DNA from 2 places in the Brevundimonas sp. GW456-12-10-14-LB3 genome. Region 2 is predicted to be linked to the other one. Evidence: riboswitches for the same ligand, from Rfam matches in the RefSeq annotation. Region 2 holds a riboswitch; the other holds the start of a gene.
What was found. Region 2 has a riboswitch for glycine ahead of gcvT (glycine cleavage system aminomethyltransferase GcvT). Riboswitches for the same ligand answer to the same signal wherever they lie in the genome.
Positions count from the first base shown of each region.

Region 1 (14,342 bases), on a different contig from region 2:
GGTGTTGGTGACAAAGCTGACGGCGGTGTTGAAGGCCAGGTGCGGCGACACGCCCGCAAACCCCTGCGGGTTCAGCGGCAGCAAGCCCTGCAGACGCAGGATGGCGTACAGCAGCACAAAGCCCGCCAGGTTGAAGGCCAGCAGGGCGCCGGCATATGCCAGCCAGCCTTGGCTGCGTTTCGGATCGACGCCCGCCGCGCCGTAAAAGACGGCCTCGACCGGCTTCAACATCGGGTCCAGCCAGGTCCGCTCGCCGTTCCAGACGCGCGACATATAAATGCCGATGGGCCAGCCGAGCATGACGGCCAGCCCAAGGGTCACGGCGATCTCGCCCCATCCTTGAATGTTCATGAAATCCGTCCCGGTTCCTCAGAACCGCTCGGGCCGCAGCAGCGCCGCGACCATGTAAACGGCGACGACAAGCGCCCCCGCCCCCCAGAGCATGGCGATCATCGTCACACCCGCTTCAACGCTGTGGCCAGCAGGGCGAAGACGGCGAACGCCCCTGCCCCGATCGCCAGAAAGATCACATCGGCCATGTCGGCCTCCTCGCTCAAAGTTCGAGCGGGACAGGACCATCAAGACGCATAATGGCGCGATGTGACTCCCAGCCCTTCGCCTAAAGGATTCATAAAAACCTGGATCTATCGGCCGGTCGCCTACTAGGCCTATCGCCTGGACGAAGAAGCGCGTCGTGGCTTCCCATTGGGAGTCTCCGTCGTCGATCCGTAGGAGAATTGGTCGCCTTTGCCAGGATGGACGGCGTCCCCTACGGATCGATCCACTTGCCCCAAGCCAAGGCCCCGACTTCCCATTGACCGGGAACTTCCGTGACGAAAACGATGCTCAATGTCTATCGGCAACAGACCATAGTTCAGCGGCTGTCAAAAGCTGTGAAGGGAGAGACCATGCGGACGGTCGGCGGATGGAGTCTGGCGACGCTGATGTTGGCGCTGTGCTTGCCGACGCTCGCGCGTGCACAGGATCAGGAATGCGGGGACATCGGGGCGATCGTTCGTCAAGCCTACCCCAATGCGGTCGCGGACGGCGAGCGCACTATGAAAACTGGAAATCGCACGCTCACCCTGCCCTCGCCCTCGTCGATAAACCCTCACGCCCTTCTGTCTTCGCCGGCGGGGAAGGCCAGGACTGCTTCTGGTCGCCATCCCGCTTATTGCTGAGGTTGGCGTGGATTCGACGCTGGGTGATCTTTGATGTGCTCGTCGTCGACGAGCCAACCGGCACGCCGCGCCATCGGCTCCGCATTCCCCACGCCATGGACGACGACGCTGTCCGGCTTTCCCGAATTTCTTTCGACACTGCGCCATACAGCCTCGGGCCAGATCGACTGGCGTTTGGCGTGAGACGCGAATGGGTCGGCAGTTCGCGCCCTAACCCGTTCAAGGAAACCACGCTGTCCCTCTACGAGCCACGGGGCGCGGCCCTCGCGTTAGTCTTAGACGACCTGATCGTCGAACGCAGTCAAGGGCAATGGGATCTGTCCTGCGCCGGCGAGACTGTTGTGACCGAGCGGATCCTTCGAATGGTCCCGGGCCAGAAGGGGCAGGATATTTCGGTGCTGGAGCGGATCACTCAGAGCACGTCTAGGGAGGCCAAGAACGGTGAGTGCAGCACGACCGACCAAGCGGTCGCGCCTCGCACGATCCGCCTTTCATTTGACGGCAAGCGCTATGACGTTCCCCGCCTGATCCAGCGACGCTAGCCATCTGGTCATAAGGCGACGCGAACGGCGATCTTGATGTCGCTGGTGCGCCACGACAGGTCATCTCTCCCGCGTCATGTCGCTGGGCCTGATGGGACGGCGACGGGCTTCTTGGGCGAACGGGCGATCGCCTCGGCCCTTTCCAGAAGGCTCTCCGTTCTGAGGAGGCGTTCGTGATCCGTGTGGATCATCCCCCGCACGATGTAGCTGCCGAGCAGGACGCCGAACCCGATAATGGCCAGCTCCGGGGCGAGGCCGGTGGCGAGCGCGCCGAGGGCCCCGGCCGGATCGCCCCCCTCCACGGCGGACTTGAGATTGGCGGCCGCTCCGACCGCAAGCTCTCCCTCCGGAGAGACGATGAACCGTACGGCGGCCGCGCTCGTCGCGATGAGACCAACGGCGATCGGTAGCTTGTCCGGGGTGCGCGCGTTGAGCTTCAACTCGAGACGCACGGATTTCAGCCGACTTGTGATCTCGTCCTTCGAGAACTGATCCGCTACCTCCCCGGCAAAGGAAGCCGCCAAATCGTGGCTGCGCTGGAACCGCCCCTGTGATCTCGCATGAAGTTCCCGGACAAGGACGCCGAAGCTGAAGACCCAGCTTAGGCCCACGAGACCGAGCCCCAGCAGGAAGGCTCCGGCAACGACCGGCTTGAGCCACGCTCTGATCGTCGCCGCGTTCAGGGCGAGAAGCCCACCCAGTATCGTGACGATCAGCGCCCCGACACCGATCACCGTCATCCATTTCAACACAGTCTCAAACCGTCCCTCCGGAGCGGAGGTCCGGTTGGCGCGGCACAAGGCGTCTATCGAATAGTCGGAGTTCTTGCCTGTCATGGCGGCGGTGTGGCCTCAGAACGTAAACTTTGAGTTGCGCTCCACAGCGCGCCCCTCAACCGTCGTCCAACACGAACACCTTGTGAGGGCCGGTTGCTCCGGCCGAGGCGCCACCATGGCGCGCGAACGTCTGGCGGAACAGGTGCAGCTCAAGGAGGCCGAGATCCGCTCCACCTAACTGCGCCTCAGAGAGCAGGAGCGAATGATCGCCATCAATGAGGAGCGCCAGCGCCGGGTGCCGACATGCACGACGGAGTCGGCGGCCATCTGGTCTCGCTGGCCCAGTTGAGAGGCGGCGCGCCCGATGTCGAAACCCTGCGCCAGGGCGTGCGGATCGCCATCGACGATCTGCGGCTGATCATCGACTCGATGAATGGCGTGGATGACTCGCTGGAGGTCGCCATCGCCATTTTCCATGAGCGCATGGCGCCCCGCCTGCGTCTGGTGGGTATCGAACTGACCTGGACCGCCGCGCCGGGCGCGCCCGTCGAGGGTTTCAGTCCGGAGGCCAGGATCAACATCTACCGTATTCTTCAGGAGGCGATCACCAACGCGGTCAAACACGCCCAGGCGTCTCGCGTGGACATCCGCCTTGAGAGCGAGTCCGAGGCCGTCGTCATATCGGTCTCGGACGACGGCATGGACCTGCCCCAAGGCTGCGGGATGGCGGCAAGAGCCTGCCCGACATGAGCCGCCGCGCGGCCCGGATCGGCGGAACGCTGGACCTGGTCCCGCTGAACCCCGGACTTTCAGTTCGGCTGCGGGCGCCCCTGCCCACCTGGTTCGCACGCCGCCCGGAGATTATGCCCCAGTTTTTAGCTCGACCTGCCTCAGCCGTAACGCTTCGGCCTCGTCTGAAGTCAGCGGCAACAAGGCCATGGCGTCGTTCAGATAGGCGTCCAGAGGGCCCGAGAACGGCCAGTCGGATCCTGGTACGAACCGATCGACGCCGATCCGTCGCATCAGATCGACCAGCCTTTCGCGATCTCCGGGCGGCGTGTCGGCGTCGAAGACCTGGGCTAGGTCGAAATAGAGGTTTGGAAAACGCTTGTGATCCGTCGCCAGCGACTGCCGGAAGGCCTCCAGCGCGTCCCAAGTGTTCGCATCCAGTCCGCCCCAGCCGCCCGAATGGGCGATGACAACCGGGACGCCGCGTGCATGAGGCAGAACCTGTTCGACGAAGACGCGCACATCCTGGGCGCCATAGTCGGAGGCGCGGGTTCGCATGTGGATCATGATGGTCAGGCCGGCGTCCGAGGCGGCGTCGAAGACGGCGGCAAGACGGCGAACCTGACCGGGATCGCGAAGATCGACGCCCGAGTTGGTCAGATGCAGCTTCAATCCCTTTGCAAAAGGCTCGCCTTTCCACGCTTCGATTTCGGCCAGAGCCTCGGGCGCCAGCGGATTGACCGAGATGAAGGCGACCAGCCGCTCGGGATGTGCGGCCGCGATGGCCACGGTGAAGGCGTTGGCGACATGGACGCGGTCGGCCGCGTCGGCCAGCGGCGGAACCATCATCGGGCTCTCGGCCAGATAGGCCGTGGACATGATCCAAGCCGTCTGGACGCCCGTCTGGTCCATATCCGCCAGAAGATCTTTGGCCGTCAGTGGTTTGACGAAGGCTGGATCACAGGCGCTGATCCGCCCCGGACTGTCGCAATAGGCCGTCAGAATCTCCCGAATGGCCGGGGCGTGGACATGGACATGATGGTCGGTACGAACCGGAGGACGGGTCTGGGACGTGGCGGGCGCCGCAGCGAGCACGACGAGGGCCGCGCCCGCCGCGACAAGGCGTTTGAAGAACATGGAGCGTGACTGGAACCGTGTCGCCTAGCGCGCCGCCTCGCCCAGCAGGGTCTGTTTCCAGAACAGAAGGCTGGTCCAGAAATAGTAGTCCTCGTTCTCCTTCTTGTGGAAGCCGTGGCCCTCGTTCTGGGCCAGCAGGTGCCAGGCCGTGCCTCCGCGGCTGCGGACCGCGCTAACGATCTGGTCGGCTTCGGAGGCCGGGACGCGGGGATCGTTTCCACCGGTGGCGACCAGAAGCGGAATGGTGATCTTGTCGACGCTGGTCAGGGGGGAGATGGCGTGAAGCTGGGCGCGCTGAGCCGGATCCCGTTCGTCGCCGTATTCCACCCGTCTCAGGTCGCGGCGATACGACTGGGTGTTTTCTAGGAAGGTGACAAAGTTGGAGATGGCGACATAGCAGTTCGCCCCCTTCAGCCGGTCGCTGTAATGCACGGCGGCGGCGTAGCACATGTAGCCGCCGTAGGAGACGCCGGTGACGGCGAAGCGCGAGGCGTCAAGGGTGGGATCGACCTCGAGCGCGTCCAGGAAAGCGCCGATGTCCTTGACCGAATTCTCGCGCTGGAACGGGCCGTTGTCCAGATTGACGAACCGGGTGCCGAAGCCGGACGAGCCGCGCACGTTCGGGAAGAAAAGGGCCACGCCCATCTCGTTTAACAGATAGTTCTGCGCGCCCAGGAAATCGGGGCGCGTCTGGCCTTCAGGACCGCCGTGGATATCGACAATCAGCGGCCGCTTGCCGGGGAATTCGGCGGGGTCGGGCCGGTAGAGGAAGCCGGACACCGTCTCGCCGTCGAAGCTCCTCACCTCGACCAGTTGCGGCTCGACGTTGACAGCAGGGTCCAGACCGCCCGTCTCGCTATGGGTCCATTGGGTGACGGCCAGGGTGGTCGGATCGACGGAGAAGGCGTCGCCGGAGACGCGCGCGGACGACAGGCTGAGACCGATCGCGCCCCATGGGGCGATGTCGATGGCCGGGCCGATGCTGTAGGGGATGACGCCTTCCGGCAGACCTGTGACGACCCGGACGGCGCCGGTCGCGACATCCATAACCTTCAGCCGCGATATCCCAGCCTCGTTGACCGCATAGGCGATGAAGTCGCCGTCCGGAGCGACGGCGTAGTCGCTGACATCCCAGCGGGCTTCTGTGCTGACCGGCACAAAGCCGTTCCGCACGATCCGCCCCAGACGCAGGAAGTCGGAATCCTTGTTCGAGGTCGCCCAGACGGCGCCGTCGGGCCCGTACTGAGGATCGACATAGGAGACCTGCGCGACGGGGTCGGTCAGCGGCGTCATCCGGCCCGAGGCGAGGTCCAGCTCATAGACAACGGCCCTGTTGATCGACATCCGGTTCAGGACCAGGGCCTTGGTCCCGTCCCTGGAGAAGTCGGCGATGTTCCAGCCGCCGCCGGACACCTGGGCCACCAGACGGTCGGTCGAGGGGTCGGCGGGATCGACCACATAAAGGTCCATGTCCGCGCCGTTGCGACGCGATGAGGCGTAGCCGACCCGCTTGCCGTCCCGACTCCAGGCGCCGAACCAATTGCGGCTCTTGCCGTCCGTAATCAGGCTCAACCGACCTGCGGCCAGGGTGTAGAGTTGATAGAATTCGTCGCCCCCGTTGTCCTTCTGGACAAGAAGGGTCTGACCGTTGGGCGACAGGGCGCCGGCCAGGATCGGCTCGGCCTCGAAACTGATCTGGGTTCGGGCGCCGTCAGGAGCAGCCACGACGTGAAGCTGATCCGTGGCGCCGAACCGCGTCTTGATCAGCATTGACTGATCGGCGGCGTTCCAGCCCAGGAAGGTCGCACGGCGCGTCTGAAGATAGGGCTGGGTCGCCGCGACCAGATCGTCGGGCACGGCGGGAAGGCCGTCGGCGACGATGGCGGCGGGCTTGGGCGCCTCGGCAAGGGCCGCAGGAGCGACGCTCAGGGCGAGCAGGAGAGCCATCGGCAGACGGGAAATCATGGCACAGACCGTGTGAAAAATGGGGGAGCAGAAGGGGAGATCGCCGGCCCAATGGAGGAGCGGGGCCGGCGATCCGGAGCGCAGAACCAGAACTAGAAGCGGTACCGCGCGCCAACCGTGACGTACCGACCGATGACGTCGTAATACGGCGAATAGAGCGACCCGACCGGCGGGTCCTTGTCGAACAGGTTGGTCGCATTGGCGTACAGCTCGACCCCGTTTGCGCCGTAGTGCGCCAGGTCGGCCGTCAGCCCTAGATCGACATAGGTGAAGGCGTCGATGTGGTTGTTCGAGATGGCGACGGTGCTGTTGTAGTCGCCCGCCGAGATGTAGCGCGCGCGCAGGTTCGCACCGAACACCTCGCCCTTCCAGCCGAGGCTGGCGTTGACCCGCAGCTTGGGTACGCCCAGGCCGAAAGAATAGCCCTGGGATTCGACATATTCGATCTTGGTCACGCCGTCGTCCGTGGTCAGGCTGTTCACCCAGGTGCCGACCAAGCGCATCATCACCCGGCCCGTCGCGCCCGGAACCCAGAGGTCGGCGTCGGAGGCGTAGGAGGCCTCGGCGTCGATCCCGTCCGTGTGGTACTCGGCCAGGTTCACATAGGTGGACATGGTGCGGACCAGATTGCCCGCCGAGTCGCGCTCGACCTTGGAGCAGAGGTCGAGGTTGCCGTTGTAGCAGCGGTTGACCAGATCCTGCGGCGCAATCGTCGTGATCACGTCGTCGATCTTGATGTCGTAATAATCCAGCGACAGGTTCAGGCCTGGGATCGAAGGCGGCGAATAGGTGACGCCCAGGGTCAGTGTATCGGCGGTCTCCGGGCGGAGGTTGGGATTACCGCCGCCGTTGTTCAGCGTATAAACTAAAGCCCCGTTCTTGGCCGGGTCATTGATGTTGTTCCAGCCGGTGGTGGTGGTGGTGAACAGCTCCGAAAGATTGGCCGAACGGATATCGCGCGACTGAGTCACACGGCCGCGGAAGCCGGGGAAGAACTCGTTGGTGGCGCCAACCTTCCAAGACCAGATCGAGCCCGTGGTGTCGTAGTCCGAGATGCGAGCTGCAGCATTGAACTGCAGGTCGTTCAGGATCGGCAGATCCTTGACGATCGGGACCAGGACTTCGGCGAAGGCCTCCTTCACGCTGAACTCGCCGGACATGGCCGAGAAGCTGAACGTCTTGAAGGCCTTGGCCGCGTCCAGCTCGCCAATACGCTGATCGGTCTGCTCCTTGCGGGCTTCCAGGCCGACGGCGATCGACACGTCGCCGGCCGGCAGGCTGAAGGGCTCGCCACGCAGGCTGACGCCGGCGACGTCCAGCTTGGTGGTGGCCCGCTGCTGAGGCGTGCCGGTGACATAATCGATGGCTTCCTGAGACGGCGCGCCCAGGCCAAAGAGATTGATCGGCACGCAGCCCGAGTTGGGATTGGTCAGGGTCACGCGGCAGACGGCTCGACCGCTCACGGGATCGATTACGGAATCGACCGCATTGGCGAATTCGGTCTTCAGCAGAAAACCGGGCGTATCGATATTATTCTCGAACTCGCCGTGGCTGTAGTAGGCGCCCCAGCGCCAGCTGTCGCCGAACTCGCCGTCCACGGCCAGAGTGGCCTGGGTGGTGACGCGCTCGAAATCGATCGTGGAATAGGACAGATCAGAGTTGAAACGTCCGAAGGTGAAGGACGTCTGGCCAGCGGCCGCCATCTGCTGCTTGATCGTGGACGACAAGAAGGCGTTGTCGATGCTGATCGTCAGATCGCCGCGATCGTGATCGCCGAACCAGACATAGTCGTTCCACATCCGCGAGTGACGGACGTCAGCCGTGACCCGCAGCTTGTCATTGATCTCATAGACGGCGCTGGCCAGCCCGGTGTAGCGGCGCTGCGGCGTGACCAACGGGCTGAGATCGTCATTGGACGGACCTTCGCCGCCGATCGAGTTGGTTCCGCTGACGGTGCCGTAATCGAAAGGCCGAAGCGTGCCGTCCGGGTTAAACACCTTACCGCGGTTCACGCCCGACAGGATCAGACCGCCGTAAGCGGCGTTGGCGAAGCCGACGTCCGGCTGCAGGGCGCCGTTGACGGTGGCCCATCGGCCGATATTCGGGCGCGACGCTTTGGGGATGACGCCTTCGTTGTCCAGGTATTCGCCGCCGATGACGAAGTGGCCGCGCCCGTCGGCGAAGTCCGCGCCCCAGGCGCCTTCGAACCGTTCCTGCTCAGCGTCGTCGTAGGAGGACACGCCGTATTCGGCGCCCAGCTTGCCGCCGCTGAAATAGCGATCAATGCCGATGTTCACTACGCCGGCGACGGCGCCTGAGCCCCAGGCGGCCGATGCGCCGCCCGTAACCACGTCGACGCTCTTGACCAGCACCGACGGCACGGCGTTCAGATCGTTCTCGCTGGACACGCGACGCCCATCGATCAGGACTAGGGTCCGGTTGATGCCCAAGCCGCGCAGATCGACCGGCGCATTGCCCGCACCGGTGTTGGTGCCGGTCGTCTGGGCCGATGTGGTGGCGCGGAATTGAGGCATGTCGTTGAGGGCGGCGGCGATATTCGGCCGCGCGCCAACCGACAGATCCTCGGCGGAAAGATGGATGGTCGGCGTCGGCGCCTCGAAGCCGGCGCGGTCGATCCGCGAGGCGGTGACGACAATGTCATCGACCGAGGCCGCATCCTCTGGAGCGCCCGCCTCCTGGGCATGGACAGAGGTGGCGCAGGCCATCAGCGCGATGGCGCTGCAATAATAGGTCAGGTTGCGATTAAGACGAGACAAAGCGAGATTCCTCATGGCGATGACGCCCCTCCCCAGGGTTGCCCAATGCGACCGGCGCTCTGCGGCGCCCGTTCGCCCCCGCTGTCATTGGGCCTGAGAGCTTCAGGCCGTTCGCCGACCCTTTCTCCTTCGGCGAGGCCGCATCCCCCGGATTCGACCTTCTCTCCAGCGTTCCTTCAGCAAGACGGTCCGTTTGCCTGAGCGTTTCCGGGGCGGTTGCGCCTTCGGCGTCGGCGGGAACCGATCTCTCCCGCCTTGCTGAAGCGAGTAAGATCGACCAACGAATGCCTGTCAAATCGGCACGCCTCGCAAGGATAATGCTTCTATTTTCACATTCATGCAGTTACATGCCGCTTTTGAAGCGCGTCAGTCGTTTGTCGCCGAGCGACTATCGGTCACCGCAGGATCGGTGAAAGCGAGGTGACAGAAACACCGCCTTCAGAAGAAAGAGACTTATCCACAGGAAAGCCTTAGGGGGCCCTAGGGTCGTCCGGCGCCCGTTCCGCCGCCTGCATGGCGGCCCGCCAACGCTGCAGAAGCCCCTCGCGACGCGCCTGATCGAGATTGGCGAGCAAGGCCGGTCCCACACGGACCGGCCGAGCGCCGGGGATAGAGGCGCGACGCTCGGTAAGAATGTCGCCGCGAGCTGGGCGGACCCCCAGGCCGGCGATGATCCTTTGCCCTTCACGCGATAAAAGAAAATCCAGAAAAAGCCGGGCGGCGTTGGGGTGGGCCGCGTTGCGGGGTATGAAGGCCACGCGCGAGACGGACAGATGATAGTCCTCTGGCGTAACCAGGCCGATATCGGGCGCCCGGGCGACCCACGACGCCCCGTAAGACTGGTTCATATTGTAGGCGAAGGCCATGCGGCCCTCAGCCAGTTGGCCCATCATCCTTTGGCCGGACGTATCGGCACGCGGATGAGTAGACCCCAGGGCAGTCATCAGGGCCCAAGCGTCGGGATAGATCTGGATGTCGGCCGACAGTTGCAGAAGCGCCACCCCGCTGCGTTCGGCGTCATACAGGGTGACCCGGCGGAAAAACCGGTCCGCGTCGGTAGACAGCCGTTCGAGCAGTTGGGCGTGGCTGCGCGGCACGATCTCCGACGGCAACCGCCTGCGATTATAGGCGAAGACGACGGGCTCGGCCGTCACACCGAACGCCTGGTCTCGCCAGACCGAGCCGTCCGGCATGGCCGCCCGATGCGGCGATCGATAAACTTGGGCGTAGCCGTCATTGATCAGCTTGACCTGCACGTCCATCGCCGTGCTCCAGACCAGATCCGGCCCCTCCAGTCCGGAGGCGGCGCGGGACTGGACTCGGTTCGCGATCAGGGTCGAGTTGATGTCCTCGAGCCGCACCGCGATCTCGGGCCAGCGCCGTTGAAACGCCGCCAGCACAGGCCCCATCAGGCTGGTGTTCGTGAGGATGTGCAGCCCGCCCTCGCGCCTGGCAAGCCATCGGACGCGGGGCGCCGTCGCGACCCCGTCCGGCTCGCCCGCGCAGGCCGAAACCCCCGCCCCCGCGAGCCCGAGAAGCAGATGTCGGCGATCCGTCTTCACCGGGGCGGGTTTCCCGCTATTGTACCGTTCATGATCCGCTCCTTCGCATCGCCATGAGAATACTGGTCGTCGAGGATGACAAGGCGCTTCGGCATTCGCTCGAGGCCAGCCTTCTGGCGGTCGGTTTCGAACTCCGCTCCACCGACAGCGGGGACCAAGCCCTTCATCTGGAAGCGACGGAGCGGTTCGACGCCGCCGTGTTGGACATCGGCCTTCCCGACATCGACGGTTTCGAGGTCCTGAAGGCCTTCAGACGGCGGGGATCGCAGACGCCCGTCCTGATGCTGACCGCGCGCGACGCCCTGGGCGACCGGGTGGCGGGACTGGATTTCGGCGCTGATGACTATCTCGTCAAACCCTTCGCCCCTTCGGAACTGATCGCCCGATTGAGAGCGATCGTGCGTCGACGCCAGGGTCGGGCGGCGGGCGCCGCGATCGTCGGCTCACTGGTCTGCGACTGGGACGCCGGCCGGGCCCAGGTCAATGACCGGGAACTGTCGCTCCGTCCGCGCGAATGGGCGGCCCTGCGCGTTCTGGCCTCGCGCGCTGGCCAGGTGGTGGATCGGGAGTTGTTGGCGGCCGAAGTCTTTCCGCAGGATGAGGCTCCCTCGCTCAACGCCCTGGAGATCCATGTCGGTCGGCTGAGGCGCCAGTTGCAGCCTGACGGCCCCGCCGTGACCAATATCCGCGGTCGCGGCTATCGTCTCGATCCATGAGCGAGGCGCCCGGCTCGCGCCGCCCCCACAGTCTGGTGACACGTCTGCTGATCGCCCAGGTCGCGCCCCTGGCCCTGTTCGCCGTCGTGGTGCTGGCGGTCGGGGCTTGGACGGCCCACCGCGTGGTGGCGGAGACGGCCGACCGCCTCCTGGCGGGGGCGCTGCAGACCATCCGGGAAACGGTCTCGGTCGCCGACGGCAAGGTGACTGTCGATGTCGCGCCCTGGACTCTGGGCCTGCTCGACGGTCCCGAGCGGGACGCCGTCTTCTACAGTGTTCGCGAGGGCGGCCGACTGATCACAGGCTATGAGGAGTTGCCGCGCCTGCCCGACGCCTCGTCGGATGCTCCGATCTTCGCCGACCTGTCCGTCCGCGGCGTGCCGGTTCGCATGGCCCAGCAAACCCTGACGATCCCAGGAAGACCCGCCCCCGTCACCGTGTCGGTGGCTCAGAGCCTGGACTCGCGACGCGCCAGCCTGTTGGATCTATATCGCAGCCTGCTGCTGCCACCCACCCTGCTCGTCCTGTTGGCCGCGCTTCTGATCTGGCCGGCCTTGAAGTGGGGCCTCAACTCGCTCAAGCGGCTGATCGACGACCTGACGCGCCGCCCCGGTCCCCGTGCCGACTTCGCGCCCGCCGACATCGACCTGGCGCCCCGCGAATTCCAGCCGGTGCTGACCGCCTTCAACCATCTCCTGGCGCGGCTTGAGGCCTCGACGTCGGGGGTTCAGCGCTTCGCAGCCGACGCCTCGCACCAGTTGCGCACCCCGCTTTCGGTCGTGGCGGCCAATCTCGATCTGCTGGCGGGCGCGCCCAGGACCTGGACCGCGCGGGAGAGGCGTCTGATCGACGACTCCCGCGACGCGGTCGCCGGCATGACCCGGCTCGTCGGCCAGTTGCTTTCCACGGCCCGGGCTGACGGCGCCCGGATCAAGTCGTCTGCCGACCTGGGCCGGGCGGCGCGGCGCGCCTTTCAAATGGCTAAGGCGCGCCGGTCCGCCCCGAACGGCGCTCTACGCCTTCGTCTTCCGGCAGAGGCCGTGGTCGTTCTGGGCGCCGAGGACCTAATCGCTGAACAGATCCTCAATCTTATCGACAACGCCTTCCACCACGGCGCGCCGCCCGTCATCGTGCATGTGCGAACAACGGGCGCGGTCTGCGTCTGGGATCACGGCCCCGGCGTCGATGAGGCCGCCCTTCCCCGCCTTACAGACCGATTCTTCCGCGCCGCGCCCTCCCAGGCGTCCGGTTCCGGCCTCGGCCTCGCCATCGTTCGCACCTTGGCGGAGGCCCAAGGCGGGCAGTTCGGTTTATCCAACCGCAGCGGCGGGCGAAGCGGCCTCGTCGGGCGACTGACTTTCCAACCCAGTGCGGAAGAATGAGTCGTCGAAACGACAAGCCGTTCTGAAGGTGGACGCGCGCCACCGGATCGGGAGCGCCGTTCGCACCGACGGCGGCTGAAGGCGGCTTCGATCGATGTGCGGTTTAAGGCGGCTGCGCCGAAGACCCTCTCGCCAAGCCCCACCAGAGGGCTTTCGGTTTTGTCGGACAGCGCCCGTCGGCCGCCACAGCCCTGCGCGGCTTCGGTCGCTGGACCTTTGCTTTGTCTAGGTCCAGACAAAGCCTGACCAAGAAGACGCGGGAGGCGCCTGAGATGGGTGGCACGAAGGCCTCGGACGAATAGGCCGCAACGACGAACCCGTTGTTGCGGCGATCTGCTGACCTCCACCCGGCTGATCGCCGTCAAATCCAGCATTTGACGCGAAGCGATCCCTCATGTCCGACAACCGGCCCATTTGGGCCCACGCCCTTCCGACCGCCATCCTGCTGATGGCGCCCTTTGACCTGCTCGCCTCGCTGGCGATGGACATCTATCTGCCCGTGACGCCGGCCATGCCGGCCGCTTTGCAGGCCGATCCACCCGTCATCCAGCTCACGCTCAGCGTCTACCTCCTCGGCCTCGGCCTCGGGCAAGTCATCTTCGGCCCGCTCTCAGACCGGTTCGGTCGGCGGCCTGTGCTTCTGTCCGGCGCGCTCACGTTCGCGGTGACTTCGGGCCTGTTGGCGATGGCGGCGTCAGGCTGGGCGTTCGTCGTCCTTCGGCTTGCTCAGGCGATGGGCGCCGCGGCGATGCTGGTGGCGACCTTCGCGACGGTCCGTGACGTGTACGGCGACAAGCCGGAGAGTGTCCGGATCTATGGCCTGTTCAGCGCGATGTTGGCCTTTGTGCCCGCGTTCGGACCCGTGCTCGGGGCGCTCGTTTCAGCGCAGTTGAGCTGGCGGGCGATCTTCTGGTTCTTGGCCGCGTTGACGCTTCCGCCCCTGATGCACGCGCTTTGGCGGTGGACGGAAACGCGCCCTTTGGGCGAAGCCTCTCGCCCACGCCCGGGCCCCATTCTCCGCAGTTGGGCCTTCCAAATCTACACCTTGGCGTTTGGAGCCGCGATGGGGTCCTTCTTCGTCTACGTCTCGACGGCGCCACGCATTCTTGTCGAAAGGGTGGGACTGTCGGAGCTTGAGTTCAGCCTCGCCTTCGCCAGCACGGCTTTCGTCATGATCGTCGCATCCCATGCCGCTCGCCCTTGCTTGGACCGATGGGGGGTGGCGGGCGCCGTTCAGCGGGGCATGGGCCTGCTGCTCGCGAGCGCCCTGTGTTTCGGCGCGAGCGCCGCCTTCGGCGAGCCCTCCATAGGGAGCGTCATCCTCCCGTCTTGGATCATGGCGGTGGGGATCGTCCTGACCGTGTCCGTCTCGGCGAATGGCGCCCTCGAAGCCTTCGGCGATCAGGCGGGCCTGGCCGTCGCGCTCTACTTTGCGGGCCAGAGCCTGATCGTAAGCCTCGTTGGGACCCTGGCCGTGATCCTATTCAACGGCAGCACAGTTTGGCCTCTGGCCGCCTACACGCTGACACTGCCAACCCTCGTGCTACTGGGTCTCAACGCATCACGGAAATCCTG
Region 1 is NZ_JBWKZJ010000001.1:78,871-93,212, forward strand. It holds gene kdpA (potassium-transporting ATPase subunit KdpA) at 1-351, opposite strand, end outside; gene AC07XS_RS00395 (potassium-transporting ATPase subunit F) at 370-453, opposite strand; gene AC07XS_RS00400 (hypothetical protein) at 831-1,181, shown strand; gene AC07XS_RS00405 (PA3715 family protein) at 1,205-1,723, shown strand; gene AC07XS_RS00410 (hypothetical protein) at 1,798-2,559, opposite strand; gene AC07XS_RS00415 (ATP-binding protein) at 2,803-3,249, shown strand; gene AC07XS_RS00420 (amidohydrolase family protein) at 3,361-4,365, opposite strand; gene AC07XS_RS00425 (prolyl oligopeptidase family serine peptidase) at 4,390-6,312, opposite strand; gene AC07XS_RS00430 (TonB-dependent receptor domain-containing protein) at 6,423-9,107, opposite strand; glycine riboswitch at 9,283-9,370, opposite strand; gene AC07XS_RS00435 (ABC transporter substrate-binding protein) at 9,578-10,669, opposite strand; gene AC07XS_RS00440 (response regulator transcription factor) at 10,723-11,385, shown strand; gene AC07XS_RS00445 (sensor histidine kinase N-terminal domain-containing protein) at 11,382-12,767, shown strand; gene cml (CmlA/FloR family chloramphenicol efflux MFS transporter) at 13,162-14,342, shown strand, end outside.
Region 1: linked by a shared signal. The riboswitch ahead of AC07XS_RS00430 (TonB-dependent receptor domain-containing protein) and the one ahead of gcvT (glycine cleavage system aminomethyltransferase GcvT) in region 2 are both predicted to bind glycine.

Region 2 (14,342 bases):
GGCGCAGGGGAGGGGACGTGCATATTCATGACCGCCAACCTAGTCGTTCGCGGACCATATCGCCATGCGGGGCGAGCGAATCCGCACCTCAAGGCAGCGACGCATCGCCACGGTCGGCTGGTTCTCAGTGAAAATCCATTCGGAACAAAGATTTAGACTAAGTTCACGACGCCTTGACCAACCGGCCGCTCACGATTAGTTTCCGCGCCGAATTCAGACCTGCCTCAACACATTGTTCGGGCGCTGAGCGCACAGGCCATGTCCCCAATGTCGGAATCGCGCGAAGAGGCGATCAAACGCCTCCAAGACAGCGCATCCGCGTTGGAGGACAAGACGGCTCAGAAGGCGTCGGAGCACCTCGCGGCTCAGGCGGTGACGAGCCAGGCCTACAAGATCGTCGCCGAACTGCTCGGCGGGGTCTTCCTGGGCTTGGGGCTAGGTTTTGGGGCGGACCGACTGTTCGGGACCAATCCCTGGGGTATCATCGGCGGAGTCCTTCTGGGCTTCGCCCTGTCGATTTACATGGCGCGCCGCACGGCCAACCGGCTGATGGCGCAGGCGAAGGCGAGCGGGATCGAACCGAAATCGGTCCCCTTCGACGACGAGGAAGACGAGGACCGATAGGCTGATGGCCGATCCGCTTCACCAGTTTAAGATCCAGCCGCTCGTCGATTTCGGCGCGGTGAACCTGCCTGTCTTCGGCCACACCCAGCTGGCGATCACCAATTCGCACGTCGCCATGACGGTCGCCTTCGTGGCCATTGTCCTGTTCCTGCAACTGGTCACCTCGAGCGCCAAGGTGGTGCCGGGACGGTTGCAGACGGCCGGCGAAAGCCTGTTCGACATGATCGACGGGGTGACGGATTCGATCATCGGCCACGACGGCCGCAAATATTTCCCGTTCGTCTTCAGCCTGTTCCTCCTGGTGCTGGTGATGAACCTGTTGGGCATGTTCCTCAGCTTCACCGCGACGTCGCAGCTGGCGGTTACGGTCACCTTCGCCGCCCTGACCATCCTGCTGGTCATCGGTGTGGGCTTCCTGAAGAACGGCCTGGGCTTCTTCAAACTGTTCTGGCCGGCCAGCGCGCCTCTGGTGCTGCGCCCCGTCGTCGGCGCGATCGAGTTCCTGTCCTTCCTGCTGCGTCCCGTGACCCTGGCTCTTCGTCTGTTCGGCAACATGCTGGGCGGCCACGTCGCGCTGAAGATCTTCGCCGGCTTCGTCGTGGCCCTGGGCGCCGGCGCCTTCGTCGGCGAGGGCTTGGGCCTGTGGGGCCTGCCGATCGCCGCCCTGTCGATGACCATGGTCGTCGCCCTGACCGCCCTCGAATTCCTCGTCGCCTTCCTGCAGGCGTTCGTGTTCGCCGTTCTGGCCAGCATCTATCTCAATGATGTGGTCAACCTGGGTGAAGGCCACTAAGGCCCGGCCCAGTTCGAGAACTCCCTCCTTCCAACCCACCTGACTGAAACAAGGATACTCACCATGGAAGCTGAAGCCGCCAAGTACATCGGCGCCGGCCTGGCCACCCTCGGCATGATCGGCTCGGCCATCGGCGTGGGCAACATCTTCGCCAACTTCCTGAACGGCGCCCTGCGCAATCCGTCGGCCGCCGCCTCGCAAGTCGGCAACCTGTTCGTGGGCGCGGCTCTGGCCGAAGCCCTGGGCATCCTGGCCTTCGTGCTGGGCATCCTGATCCTGAACTCCTGATCTATCCGGGGTTTAGGGCGGCGGCGGCTTCTCGCTGAGGCCGTCGCCGCCTTTCTGCTTTTCGGACGAACGGACACCATGGCCGCACCCACTTCTCACGACACCCACGCGACCACCGAGGCCGAAGGCCACGGCGGCGGCGGACTGCCCCAGTTCGAGACCCAGCACTGGGCCGGGCAGATGGGCTATCTGCTGGTCCTGTTCTTCCTGCTCTATTTCCTGATCGCCAAGGTCTTCGCGCCGCGCCTGCGCCGCGTCATGGATGAACGTCGCGAGACCATCTCCGGCGCCGTCGCCACCGCGCGTCAGGTCCAGGCCGAGGCCGCCGAGCAGGCCGCCCTGGCCCAGGCCGACCTGGCCAAGGCCCGCGCCGACGCCCGCGCCACCGCCGCCGCCGCCAAGGCGCGCGTGACGGAAGAAGCCAACGCCCGCCAGGCTGCTGAAGAAGCCGTGGTCAATGCCCGCATCGCCGAAGCCGAGGCCGCCATCGCCAAGACCCGCGACGCCGCCATGGGCAATGTCTCGACCATCGCCTCCGACGCCGCCGGCGCCATGGTGGAGCGCCTGACCGGCCAGGCCGCGACCAAGGCCGAACTCGACCTCGCCAAGGGAGCCGCCTGATGAACCTGATCTTTGAACCGGGCATCTGGGACCTGTCGAATCCCGAGATCTGGGTCGGCGTCGGCCTGCTGATCTTCTTCGGTATTCTGATCGCCGTCGGCGTGCCCAAGATGGTCGCCGCCCAGCTGGACGCCAAGGGCGCCAAGATCCAGGCCGACCTGGACGAGGCCGCCCGTCTGCGCGCCGAGGCCGAAGCCCTGCTGGCCCAAATCCGCAAGGAGAAGGCCGAGGCAGAGGCCCAGGCCGCTGATATGATGGCCCAGGCGGAAGCCGACGCCCGTCGTCTGGAAGTCGAATCCAAGGCCAAGCTGGAAGAGACGCTGGAGCGTCGCCAGAAGATGGCCGAGGCCCGCATCGCCCAGGCCGAGGCCCAGGCGTCCGCCGAGGTCAAGGCCGCCGCCGCCGACCTGGCCGCCAAGGCCGCGGAACAGATCCTGGCCGCCCGCCTCGCCGGCGGCGCCAAGGATCCGCTGCTGGACGCCGCCATCGCCCAGATCGGCGACCGCCTGAACTGACGACCTCAAGTCTGACCGGGTCTCAACGCCCGTCCTTCGGCCGAAATCGCTCTGGCGGTTTCGGCCGAAGTCGTTTTGGGGCGGCCCCTCAGCGCCCGATGACGCCGCTGACCGTCAGAACCACAGCGATCATCACCAGGATGAAGACGATGACCCCGCCCATGATGCGGAAGGGCGGGCCGCTTTCACTGCGGCGGCTGAAGCCGTCCGGATCGCGGTCGGGTTCAGTCATCGGTCTGCATCGGCTGCGGGGGCGGCGTCGAGGTGGTGGAGCCGTTCAGGGGCGTGCCGTCGCCGCGCACGGCCGACTGGCCGCGCAGGGCCGGATTGTCGCCGGGCGCCACGGCGGGCGCGCTGGGCGGGACGGCGCCGCCGGGCGGCGGCACGACGGCCGGTTGGACCACGGCCGTCTCGCTGTCGCTGGCGGCCTGAGGATTTCGCCAGATCACCTCAGCGACGAGGTAATAGGCGATCAGGGCCAGGACCACGCCGCCGACCAGCAGAGGCTCCCAGCGGATGCGCCCTCGGCGCGTCGGATCTTCCTTGCGGTTCATCGCAGGGGAAGCCGTCGGCCCACCGTCCGGTTCGTCTGTGTAGGAAGCCGGACGCAGGGACGGCCTGGAGACCAGGCCGTCCGGCCCGCCGAGATCAGTGGGCCGTGGCGCCGCCGATCACATGGGGCGTCTGGCGCTTGTCGCGCGCGACCAGCCGGGCATAGACATTGCCCAGGACGATCCCGAACACGGCATGGGTGACCAGAAGCCAGGCGATGGTGCCGAAGCCCGAGCCGGCGTTGAAGGTGCGGTAGTCGCCGACCATGAAGACGCCGGCCATCATCACCACCCAGGCGCCGACCGCAAAGACGATGCCCTTGGTCTCGGGCGTGTCGGTGGGCAGTCGCGGGCAGAGGTAGGCGAACAGGGGACCCAGGATCAGCACCCCGGTCACCGCATGAAGAATCCAGCCCACGGCCAGGGCGTCGGGCATGCCGATCAGGGCGGCGATGACGCTCTGGAACGGGTCGAACCAGTTCAGGAACAGATTGGGTATTTCCAGCAGGGACACGGCGAACGTGGCGGCGAAACCGGCGATCAGACCTTTTTGTAAGCGTGACATCATGACCTTAGCGCCTCCCAACGCTTTTCTGGTTCTCTGATAACGCTGGGACAGAATACGCCTGACTCGGACGGTCGGCGTTCACGTTGCCGTGGTTAGCGAACGCAGCAACGCAGGCGCGAAATGATCGCTGATGCGCGCACGGTCAGCGGAACAGTTTGCGGATGTAGCGGCGAAGGCCCTTGCGCAGACGGATCAGGCCGCGCCGCCGCCGGGTCAGGATCACCTTTTCGGCGCGCAAGGCCTGTTGCCAGAAAACCGGCGCGAACTCCGGCTTTTTCCGCATCAGCCGCCGGAAGGGATAGACCCATTTCGGCCGGGCGTACTGGGCGCGGATGAACTGTCGCTTGGCCCAGAAGGAGCTCTTCAGGATCAGCATCAGGCCGACCGCGATCACCGGGACGCCGCCGGGGCCGGGCAGGGGGGCGATCAGAATGCCAAGCAGGACCACGAACAGCCCGCCCGCCATCAGGGCCCAACGCTTCAGCACCCGCAGCTTGCGGCTGCGAGGCGAGGCGGAGGACAGGACGAGAGCGGGTGCGGAGATCACGAGGGCGCCGGGAGGGAGGAGGACTGACTGAGGTGTGACAACGGTCGCCACGCCCACCCGATCCCAAGCCGGGAAGGGAAAGAGCGACCGTGGCGAGGTTGTCACATAACCCCTTAAGATCCGGTTCGATGGCCGATCCGTGGCTTTCCTATGAAGCTTTGGTCATGAAGCCGGATTGTCGCAGTCTGTGTCCCACAGGACGCGGCTAGGCCTTGGTCAGCCGTAGTGGACGCCGGTCATGCGTTCGGACTCGGACCACAGGGCGCGGGCGGTTTCGACATCCAGCGCCTGGGGCTTGATGAGGGCGCGGCCGGGCGCACCCCGCATCTCCTGCCAGCCCTGAGGGCCGTAATAGGCGCCGGGTTCGGTCTGGGGCAGGGTCGCCGCCATCAGGATCGGCAAGGCGCCGTCGGCCGCCGAATGGCTGGCCACGCGCGCCAGAAGGCGGCTGACCAAGGCGAAAAGTCCGGGCGGGCTGCCGGCGTGGCCGTTGGCGATCAGATCCGTCCGGGCGAAACCGGGATGGGCGGCCACGCTGGTCAGGCCCCAATCTTCGCGATCGCTGCGGCGCTGAAGCTCCAGGGCGAACATCAACATCGCCAGTTTGGACTGCTGATAGATGGGCCAGGGCCGGTAACCGGAGCGATAGTTCAGATCGCTGAGCTGAATCCGACCGCCGCGATGGGCGACGCTGGACAACTGCACCACTCGCGCCTGAGCCGCCGTCAGCAGTGGCAGGAGCCGGCCGGTCAGGGCGAAGTGGGATAGATAGTTGGTTCCGAACTGCATCTCGAAACCATCGATGGTCGTTCGGCGACGGGGCACGGCCATGACGCCCGCATTGTTGATCAGAATGTCGACCGGCCGACCCGCCGCCAGGAGGGCCTCGGCGAAGGCGGCGACAGAGCTGAGGTCCGCCAGGTCCAGCCGTTCGAACCGCACGAGGGCCTCAGGGTGGCGACTGCGGATCAGCCGTTCCGCCTGATCGCCCTTGTCCGGATTGCGCGCGGCCAGAACGATCTCGGCGCCCTTTCCAGCCAGAACGAGCGCCGCCTCCAAGCCGATGCCGCCGGTCGCCCCGGTGATGATGACCAGCTTGCCGCTCTGGTCGGGAATATCGGCTGTCGTCCATTGGGTCATTGCGGCTATCCTGGGGTGAACTGAATTTCCGAAGGGCTCCGGCTTGCATATCTGCATCCGGTGCAAATATGCAAGAAGTGCAAGAAAAAGTTTTTCCTGGCGAGCAGGGTCTGCGTGCGCGGAAGCGGCTGGAAACCCACGCCCGCATTCAGGCCGAAGGCCTGCGGCTGTTCATCGAAAAGGGATTTGACGGCGCCACCCTGGACGAGGTGGCGGCGGCGGCGGGCGTATCGCGCCGCACCCTGCTGAACTATTTCGGCTCCAAGGAAGAGATCGTCTTTTCCCTCAAGGCCCAGATCCCTGAGATGATCGCCCAGGCGGTGGCGGCCCGGCCGTGCGACGAACCGCTGCTCGATATGGTGGAGGGGGGGCTGGCCGATGTCGCCGCGCGCTTCCAGACGCCGGACATGCTGGACCTGACGCGGCTGATCCATCAGACGCCCGCCCTTCAGGCCGGTGATCACGCAAAGTATGAAGGGGTGGAGCGGCTGCTGGCCCAGACCCTGGCCGAGCGGAAGGGATTGGCCCCGGACGACGTCGCCTGTCGCGTCGCGGCGGCGATCGGCGTCAGCATCATGAAACTGGCCGGCGAGGCCTGGCTGGCCCATCCGGACGAAGGGCCTGAACGGTTCGGCCGCGAAGCCTTCGCCGTCCTGAGACGCATGGCGGGCCAGCGTCCGCCGCCCTGATCCAGGACGGCGGACGCCGAGAGCGGCTTAGGCCGCCTGGTTCGAGCCTTCCGGGGCCGTCCAGCGCAGCACCGGCGAGCGGGCGGCGCGGGTTTCGTCCAGACGACGCAGGGGGGCGTGGAAGGGGGCGCCCTTGAAGCGGTCGACGTCGCCGGCCTTGGCCGCCTGGGCCAGCAGGCGCATGGCCTCGATGAAGCGATCCAGCTCGGCCTTGGACTCGGTCTCGGTCGGCTCGATCAGCATGGCCCCGTGAACGACCAGCGGGAAATACATGGTCATCGGGTGGAAGCCCTCGTCGATCATCGCCTTGGCGAAGTCGAGCGTGGTGATGTCCGTGCCCTTCAGCCATTCGTCGTCGAACAGGGCCTCGTGCATGCAGGGGCCGTCGGGGAAGGCCGCGCTCATCAGGTCCGACAGGCGGGCCTTGATGTAGTTGGCGTTCAGCACCGCATCCTCTGCCACCTGACGCAGGCCGTCGGCGCCGTGGCTCATCATGTAGGATAGGGCGCGCACATACATGCCCATCTGCCCCTGGAAGGCGCACAGGCGACCGAAGGCCTGTTCGGCCTCGTCTTCCTCACGCTCGATCAGGCGATAGCCGTTATCGTCATGCACCACCCAGGGCGCCGGGGCGAAGGGCGCCAGGGCGTCGGACAGCACCACCGGCCCCGCGCCCGGCCCGCCGCCGCCGTGCGGCGTCGAGAAGGTCTTGTGCAGGTTGATGTGCATGGCGTCCACGCCCAGATCGCCCGGACGAACCCGGCCGACGATGGCGTTGAAGTTGGCGCCGTCGCAGTAGAAATAGGCGCCCGCCTCGTGGGTCAGGCGGCTGATTTCCAGAATGTCGCGCTCGAACAGGCCGCAGGTGTTGGGGTTGGTCACCATGATGGCGGCGACGTCGTCGCCCAGCTTGGCGGCCAGGTCGGCGACGTCCACGCGGCCGTCCTCGGTCTGGGCCACCTCGACGACGGTATAGCCGACGAAGGCGGCCGTCGCCGGATTGGTGCCGTGGGCGCTGGTGGGCACCAGCACCTTGCGGCGCTTCTCATGCTGGCCCGAGGCCTCGTGCGCGGCGCGGATGGCCATCAGGCCGCACAGTTCGCCGTGCGCTCCCGCTTTCGGAGATAGCGCGACGGCGGGCATGCCGGTCAGGGTCTTCAGCCAATGGGCCAGCGTATCCATCAGCTCCAGCGCGCCCTGAACCGTCGACATCGGCTGCAGGGGGTGGATGTCCGAAAAACCGGCCAGACGCGCCATCTTCTCGTTCAGGCGCGGGTTGTGCTTCATCGTGCACGAGCCCAGCGGATAGATGGCCAGGTCGATGGCGTGGTTCTTCTGCGACAGGCGCACATAGTGGCGCATGGCCTCGGGCTCCGACAGGCCGGGCAGGCCGATCGGATCCTTGCGGACCAGGTCGCCCAGGTCCGACGCATCGGTCTTCGGTTCGGGCAGGTCGACCCCGGTCTTGCCCCAGCCTTCGCCTTCGAAGATCAGCGGCTCGTTCTGCAACAGGCCGCGCCCGCCGGTCAGGGTGGCGGGCTTGGTCTGTACCTGGTTCGGGGCGGTCGGGCGGCCGACGGTGTTCATGGTGCTCATGGTCTTGTCTCCGCTCAGGCCGCCAGCACCTTGGCGAGGGCGGTCGCCAGGAGCTTGATGTCGGCGTCAAGGGTGGTTTCGGTCGCAGCGACCAGCAGGACGTCGTCCATGCCGGCGTCGGGGGCCAGGCGGCTGTAGGGCACGCCGGCCAGGACGTGATGGGCGGCCAACTGATCCACGACCTCGGCCGCGTTCTTGGGCAGGCGCACCGCGAACTCGTTGAAGAAGCGGTCGGTCAGGATTTCGACGCCCGGAACGGCGGCCAGGGCGTCGCGCGTGGCGAGGGCCTTCTCGTGGTTCAGCAGGGCCAGTTTGCGCAGGCCCGTCTCGCCCAGCAGGCTCATGTGGATGGTGAAGGCCAGGGTGCAGAGGCCGGAATTCGTACAGATGTTCGACGTCGCCTTGTCGCGGCGGATATGCTGCTCCCGCGTCGACAGGGTCAGGACGAAACCGCGCTCGCCGTCGGCGTCCACCGTCTCGCCGGTCAGGCGGCCGGGCATCTGGCGGATCAGCTTCTCGCGCGTGGCGAACAGGCCGACATAGGGACCGCCGAAGTTCAGTGCGTTGCCGATCGACTGGCCCTCGGCGGCGACGATGTCCGCGCCCATCTCGCCGGGCGACTTCAGCAGGCCCATAGACACGGCTTCCGTCACCACGACGATCAGCAGGGCGCCGGCTGCATGGGCGGCCTCGGCGATCTTCGTGACATCCGTTGCGGCGCCGAAGACGTTCGGGGTCTGAACCACGACGCAGGCGGTGTCGGGACCGATCTGGTCGATCACGGCGGCCTCGGCGTCGACGGCGGGAGCCAGGACTTGCGTCTCGACGCCGACGGCGTGGACCACGGTCTCGGTCGCCTTGACGTAGTGGGGGTGCACCCCGCCCGAGATCACCGCCTTGTTGCGGCGGGTCACGCGGGTCGCCATCAGCACGCCCTCGGCCATGGCGGTCGAACCGTCATAAAGCGAGGCGTTGGCCACCGGCATGCCGGTCAGGTTCGCGACCTGGGTCTGGAACTCGTACAGATACTGCAGAGTCCCCTGGGCGATTTCCGGCTGGTAGGGGGTGTAGCTGGTCAGGAACTCCGACCGCTGGATGATATGATCCACCGTCGCCGGGACATGGTGCTTGTAGGCCCCTGCGCCGCAGAAGAAGGGGACGGCGCCGGCTGTGGCGTTCTTGGCGGCCATGGCGGACAGGGCGCGCTCGACCTCCAACTCGCCCGCCACCCGCGGCAGGTTCACAGGCCCGTCCAGCCGCGCCGCTTCGGGCACGTCCACGAACAGGTCGTCGATCGATTTGGCGCCGATGGCGGCGAGCATCGCCGTGCGGTCGTCGGGCGTCAGGGGGAGGTAACGCATTGCCGGTTTCCTTCACCCGTCATCCTCGGGCCTGACCCGAGGATCGGATGTTGTGCGGCTCGTGCGTCTAGGCTTCGCACGAGTGGTTGATCCTCCGGCCCTCGGGTCAAGCCCGAGGGTGACGGAGTTTGAGATTAGAGGGTGGCGAGGAAGGCGTCGTAGGCGGCCTGGTCCATCAGGGCGTCCAGTTCCGAGGCGTCCGACACCTTGATCTTGGCGAACCAGCCGTCCGCTTCCGGGGCCGAGTTGACGGTTTCCGGAGCGGTCGACAGGGCGTCATTGGCCTCGACCACTTCGCCCGAGACGGGGGCGTAGACGTCGGACGCCGCCTTGACGCTCTCGACCACGGCGAAGCTGGCGCCCTTGGCGACAGTCTTGCCGACTTCCGGCACTTCCACGAACACCACGTCGCCGAGGGCGTCGGCGGCGTGTTTCGAGATGCCCACGGTGGCGATGTCGCCGTCCAGGCTGACCCACTCGTGATCCTTGGTGAATTTCATTTCTCTTCTCCATCTCCCACCCCGTCATCCTCGGGCTTGACCCGAGGATCGGAGGCGGATCGTTCTCTGTGTTGATCCCGACGCAATGCGGCGGATAATCCGGCCCTCGGGTCAAGCCCGAGGGTGACGGGGTGAATGTTACGCCTTCGGCTTCCGGTAATAGCGTTGCGCCACGAAGGGCATGGCGACGACCTCGGCGGCGGCGGGCTTGCCGCGTACGATGACCTTCAACTCCGTGCCCAGGGCGGCATGGGCCGGCGGCACGAAGCCCATGGCGATGTTCTTGCCCAGGGTGGGGGAGGGGCCGCCCGAGGTGACCTTGCCGATGATGTTCCCATCGGCGTCGGCGATCTCGGCGCCTTCGCGGGCCGGGGCGCCTTCCTTGACGATCAGGCCGACGCGGACGCGCGAAGGACCGGCGGACAGTTCTTTCAGGATGCGGTCGGCGCCGGCGAAATCGGCCCGTTCCTTCCTCGACTTCGACAGGGCGAAGGTCAGGGCGCCTTCGACCGGGCTGGTGGTCGGGTCGATGTCGTGGCCGTGCAGCGGCAGGCCCGCCTCCAGGCGCAGGCTGTCCCGGGCGCCCAGGCCGATCGGCTTGACGCGGGCGTCTTCCAGGATCGTGTTCCAGATGCGCTCGGCCTGGTCCGCCGGGACCGAAATCTCATAGCCGTCTTCGCCCGTGTAGCCCGAACGCGAGACATAGCAGTCGACGCCGAACAGCATCAGACGCGCGCATTCCATAAAGCCCATTTCCGCCAGCACCGGCTCATGCGCCTTCATGACCTCGGCGGCTTCCGGCCCCTGGATGGCGATCAGGGCGCGGTCGTCCAGAACCGTCAGCTTGGCGTCGCCTTCCAGGTTCGCGGACCAGAAGGCGAAATCCTCGTCCTTGTTGCCGGCGTTGACGACGACGAACAGGCCGTCGTGATCCGGGCGGCCGGCCATCAGGTCGTCGATGATCCCTCCGTCCTTGTTCAGCAGCAGGGAATATTTCTGCTTGCCGGCCTTCAGGATTTCATAGTCGCCGGGCACGAACCGTTCGAACTGGGCGGTGGCGTCGGCGCCGGTGATCTTGCACTGGCCCATGTGGGACACGTCGAACAGGCCGGCGTGTTCGCGGGTCCAGCGGTGCTCGGCCAGGACGCCCTCATACTGGACCGGCATGTCATAGCCGCCGAAGCCCACCATCCGGGCCCCCAGGGCGCGGTGCGCGGCGTTCAGGGGCGTGGTCTTCAGGGTCTGATCGGTCATGGTTCAGGCTTTCACGGTCGCGTGTTGTGGCGGAGCTCCGCCGTCCTCGCGCCCCCGCTGTCCTGAAGCCTGAGAGATTCCGGCGACCAAATCATGTCGCCTTGCTCCGTCGGCGCGCCCGTGAAGAGCGGCTTTCCAGCGTCCGTATGCTTCGCGGTCCGTTTGCCTGAGCGTTTCCGGGGCGGTTGCGCCTTCGGCGTCGACCCGCCGAGGCGCGCCGATCTCTCCCGCGAGAGCAATCGACCTAAGCCACCGACTCCGGCCGCAAGTCAAGCGCAGGCGTGTTTTGACGCCGCCTTGTCGCACTTCCTGACGTCCGGCGTCGGCTCGCCCTTGCTCTCCCTGCGTCCGCCCGCCAAGAACGGAGCGTCCCTCTCCGCCGCTCCGGACCGATCCCATGACCGCCGACCGCACCCGCCTCGACGCCCACATCGCCGCCCTGGAGGTTCCGGAAGGGCTGAAGACGGTCCTGACGGTCGCCGCCGCCACCTGCGCCGACATCAGCACTCTGGTCGCCGGCGGCGCCCTGGCCGGGGCCTTGGGCGCCTCGGGCCAGATCAATGTTCAGGACGAGGAGCAGAAGAAGCTCGACGTCATGACCAACGACATGCTGACCGACGCCCTCCTGGCCTGTCCCGCCGTCGCCGGCGTCGCCTCGGAGGAGATGGACGAGGTTCAGCCGGCGGCCAATTCCACCGGCCAATATCTGGTCCTGTTCGATCCGCTGGACGGCTCGTCCAACATCGACATCAACGCCATGGTGGGGACCATCGTCTCGGTGCTGAAGTCTGCGACGCCTTCGCCGACCGAGGCCGACTTCATGCAGCCCGGCCGCAATCAGGTCGCCGCCCTCTACGCCCTGTACGGCCCCCAGACCATGCTGGTCCTGACTACGGGCGCAGGGGTCAAGGGCTTCACCCTGTCGAACGACGGCGACTGGATCCTGACCCACGACGACATCGCCATCTCCCTGGACACCAAGGAGTTCGCCATCAACATGTCGAACCTGCGCCACTGGGCCGAGCCGGTGCAGCGTTATGTCGACGGCGTGCTGAAGGGCGCGGACGGCCCCCGGGGCAAGAATTTCAACATGCGCTGGGTCGCCGCCATGGTCGCCGATGTCCACCGCATCCTGATGCGCGGCGGTGTCTTCCTGTACCCCTGGGACAAGCGGGAGCCGAACAAGCCCGGCAAGCTGCGCCTGATGTACGAGGGGAATCCCATGGCCTTCCTGGTTGAACAGGCCGGGGGCAAGGCGACGACGGACGGGGTTCAATCGATCCTCGACATCCAGCCCGAGCATCTGCACCAGCGCATCCCCGTCGCCCTGGGCTCGGCCAACGAGATCGACGCCTACGCGAGCGCATGATGAAGATCGGTCCGACTGACGCCCTCCTGGTCATCGACCCTCAGAACGACTTCTGCGAGGGCGGCCGTCTCGCGGTTGAGGGCGGGGCGGGGATCATGCCGCTGATCAACCGGCTGGCCGAACGGTTCGACCGGGTGGTCCTGACCCAGGACTGGCACACCCCGGACCAGATTTCGTTCGCCTCCAACCACCCCGGCGCGTCCCCCTTCACCGAGATCGAGGTCGCCTACGGCCGCCAGATGCTGTGGCCCGACCACTGTATCCAGGGCTCGCCCGGCGCCGACTTCCACCCCGATGCGGCGCCCACGGTGCAAAAGGCCCTGGCCGTGATCCGCAAGGGCTATAACCCCGCAGTGGATTCCTATTCCGGCTTCTTCGAGAACGACCATCGCACCCCGACGGGCCTGGCCGGCCTGCTGCGCGACCTGCGCGTGACCCGCGTCTTCCTGTGCGGGCTGGCCTTCGACTACTGCGTCCGCTTCACCGCCGAGGATGCGGTGCGCGAGGGTTTCCAAGCCGTGGTCATCTCCGACGCCAGCCGCGCCATCGCGCCGCAGACCGAGGCGACGGCCCGGGACAGTTTCCGGGCGATGGGGGTGGCGGAGGTCGGGGCCGAAACCCTCCTCGGCTAAACCCCTCTTTCGTCATCCTCCGGCGAGCTTAGCGAGACCGGGGGACCCAGCGGCGCGCGAGAGCGCGAACCTGTCGCGGGCCAGGTGCTCCCGCATCGTGCGGCGGATGGATTTCGCCTTCGGCCGCTGGATCCCCCGGTCCGCGCCGCGAAGACGCGGCTTGCCGGAGGATGACGAAAGAAGAGGCGTCAAACCGCCTTCGCGTACGCCTCTACCTCCGCGACGAACGCCGCCTTCTCCGCCTCGCCCAGGAACGACCCCTCGAAACTGTTCCGCGCCAGCAGCGTCACCTGATCCTTCGTCAGCCCGACCGCCGCCGCCAGCCGGCTGTAGTTGTCGTTCACATACCCCCCGAAATAGGACGGATCGTCCGAGTTCAGTGTGACGTGCAGGCCCCGGCGCAGCATCTCGGGTACGGGGTGGTTCTTCAGATCGTCGACCACGCACAGTTTCAGGTTCGACAGGGGGCAGACGGTCAGGGTCATCTGCTCGCGCGCCAGCCGATCCACCAGAACCTCGTCCTCCATCGAGCGATTGCCGTGGTCCATTCGGTCGATGTGCAGCAGGTCCAGCGCCTCGTGCACATAGGCCGGCGGGCCTTCCTCCCCGGCGTGGGCGCACAGTTTCAGGCCCAGGTCGCGGGCGGCGGCGAAGACGCGCTGGAACTTGGACGGCGGATGGCCGACCTCCGACGAATCCAGCCCCACCCCGATGAAATGATGTAGATAGGGCTTGGCCGCCTCCAGGGTCGCGAACGCCTCGTCCTCCGTCAGATGCCGCAGGAAGCTGAGGATCAGACCCGAACTCACGCCCAGTTCCGCCTTGGCCCGGTCCATTCCCGCGATCAGCCCCTCCACCACCACGCCGAAGGGCACGCCCCGGTCGGTATGGGTCTGGGGATCGAAGAAGATCTCGGCGTGGCGCACGTTATCGGCGGCCGCCCGCTGGAAATAGGCGAAGGCCAGATCTTCGAAATCCTGGCGCGTCAGAAGGACCGCCGCCCCGGCGTAATAGATGTCCAGGAAGTCCTGCAGATTCGAGAAATCATAGGCCGCCCGCACCGCCTCGACGCTGTCATAGGGAATGGACACGCCATTGCGCTGCGCCAGTTCGAACATCAGCTCCGGCTCCAGCGAGCCCTCGATGTGCAGGTGCAACTCCGCCTTGGGCAGGCCGGCGATATAGGCGTCTAACGACATGGGGCATCCTTCGGAGAGAAGGCGTCAATTCGACACCACCAGCCGCAGATGTCCAGCCTTGGTCTTCCCCGCGTCGTTCGTCGGCGGCGGATCGG
Region 2 is NZ_JBWKZJ010000041.1:16-14,357, reverse strand. It holds gene ispH (4-hydroxy-3-methylbut-2-enyl diphosphate reductase) at 1-29, opposite strand, end outside; gene AC07XS_RS13770 (AtpZ/AtpI family protein) at 268-624, shown strand; gene AC07XS_RS13765 (F0F1 ATP synthase subunit A) at 629-1,417, shown strand; gene AC07XS_RS13760 (F0F1 ATP synthase subunit C) at 1,481-1,705, shown strand; gene AC07XS_RS13755 (F0F1 ATP synthase subunit B family protein) at 1,784-2,326, shown strand; gene AC07XS_RS13750 (F0F1 ATP synthase subunit B) at 2,326-2,841, shown strand; gene AC07XS_RS13745 (hypothetical protein) at 2,930-3,073, opposite strand; gene AC07XS_RS13740 (hypothetical protein) at 3,066-3,395, opposite strand; gene AC07XS_RS13735 (DUF6789 family protein) at 3,490-3,960, opposite strand; gene AC07XS_RS13730 (hypothetical protein) at 4,103-4,507, opposite strand; gene AC07XS_RS13725 (SDR family oxidoreductase) at 4,724-5,647, opposite strand; gene AC07XS_RS13720 (TetR family transcriptional regulator) at 5,725-6,336, shown strand; gene gcvPB (aminomethyl-transferring glycine dehydrogenase subunit GcvPB) at 6,364-7,932, opposite strand; gene gcvPA (aminomethyl-transferring glycine dehydrogenase subunit GcvPA) at 7,947-9,293, opposite strand; gene gcvH (glycine cleavage system protein GcvH) at 9,428-9,793, opposite strand; gene gcvT (glycine cleavage system aminomethyltransferase GcvT) at 9,932-11,047, opposite strand; glycine riboswitch at 11,103-11,188, opposite strand; glycine riboswitch at 11,192-11,287, opposite strand; gene AC07XS_RS13695 (class 1 fructose-bisphosphatase) at 11,445-12,416, shown strand; gene pncA (bifunctional nicotinamidase/pyrazinamidase) at 12,413-13,048, shown strand; gene AC07XS_RS13685 (adenosine deaminase) at 13,237-14,247, opposite strand.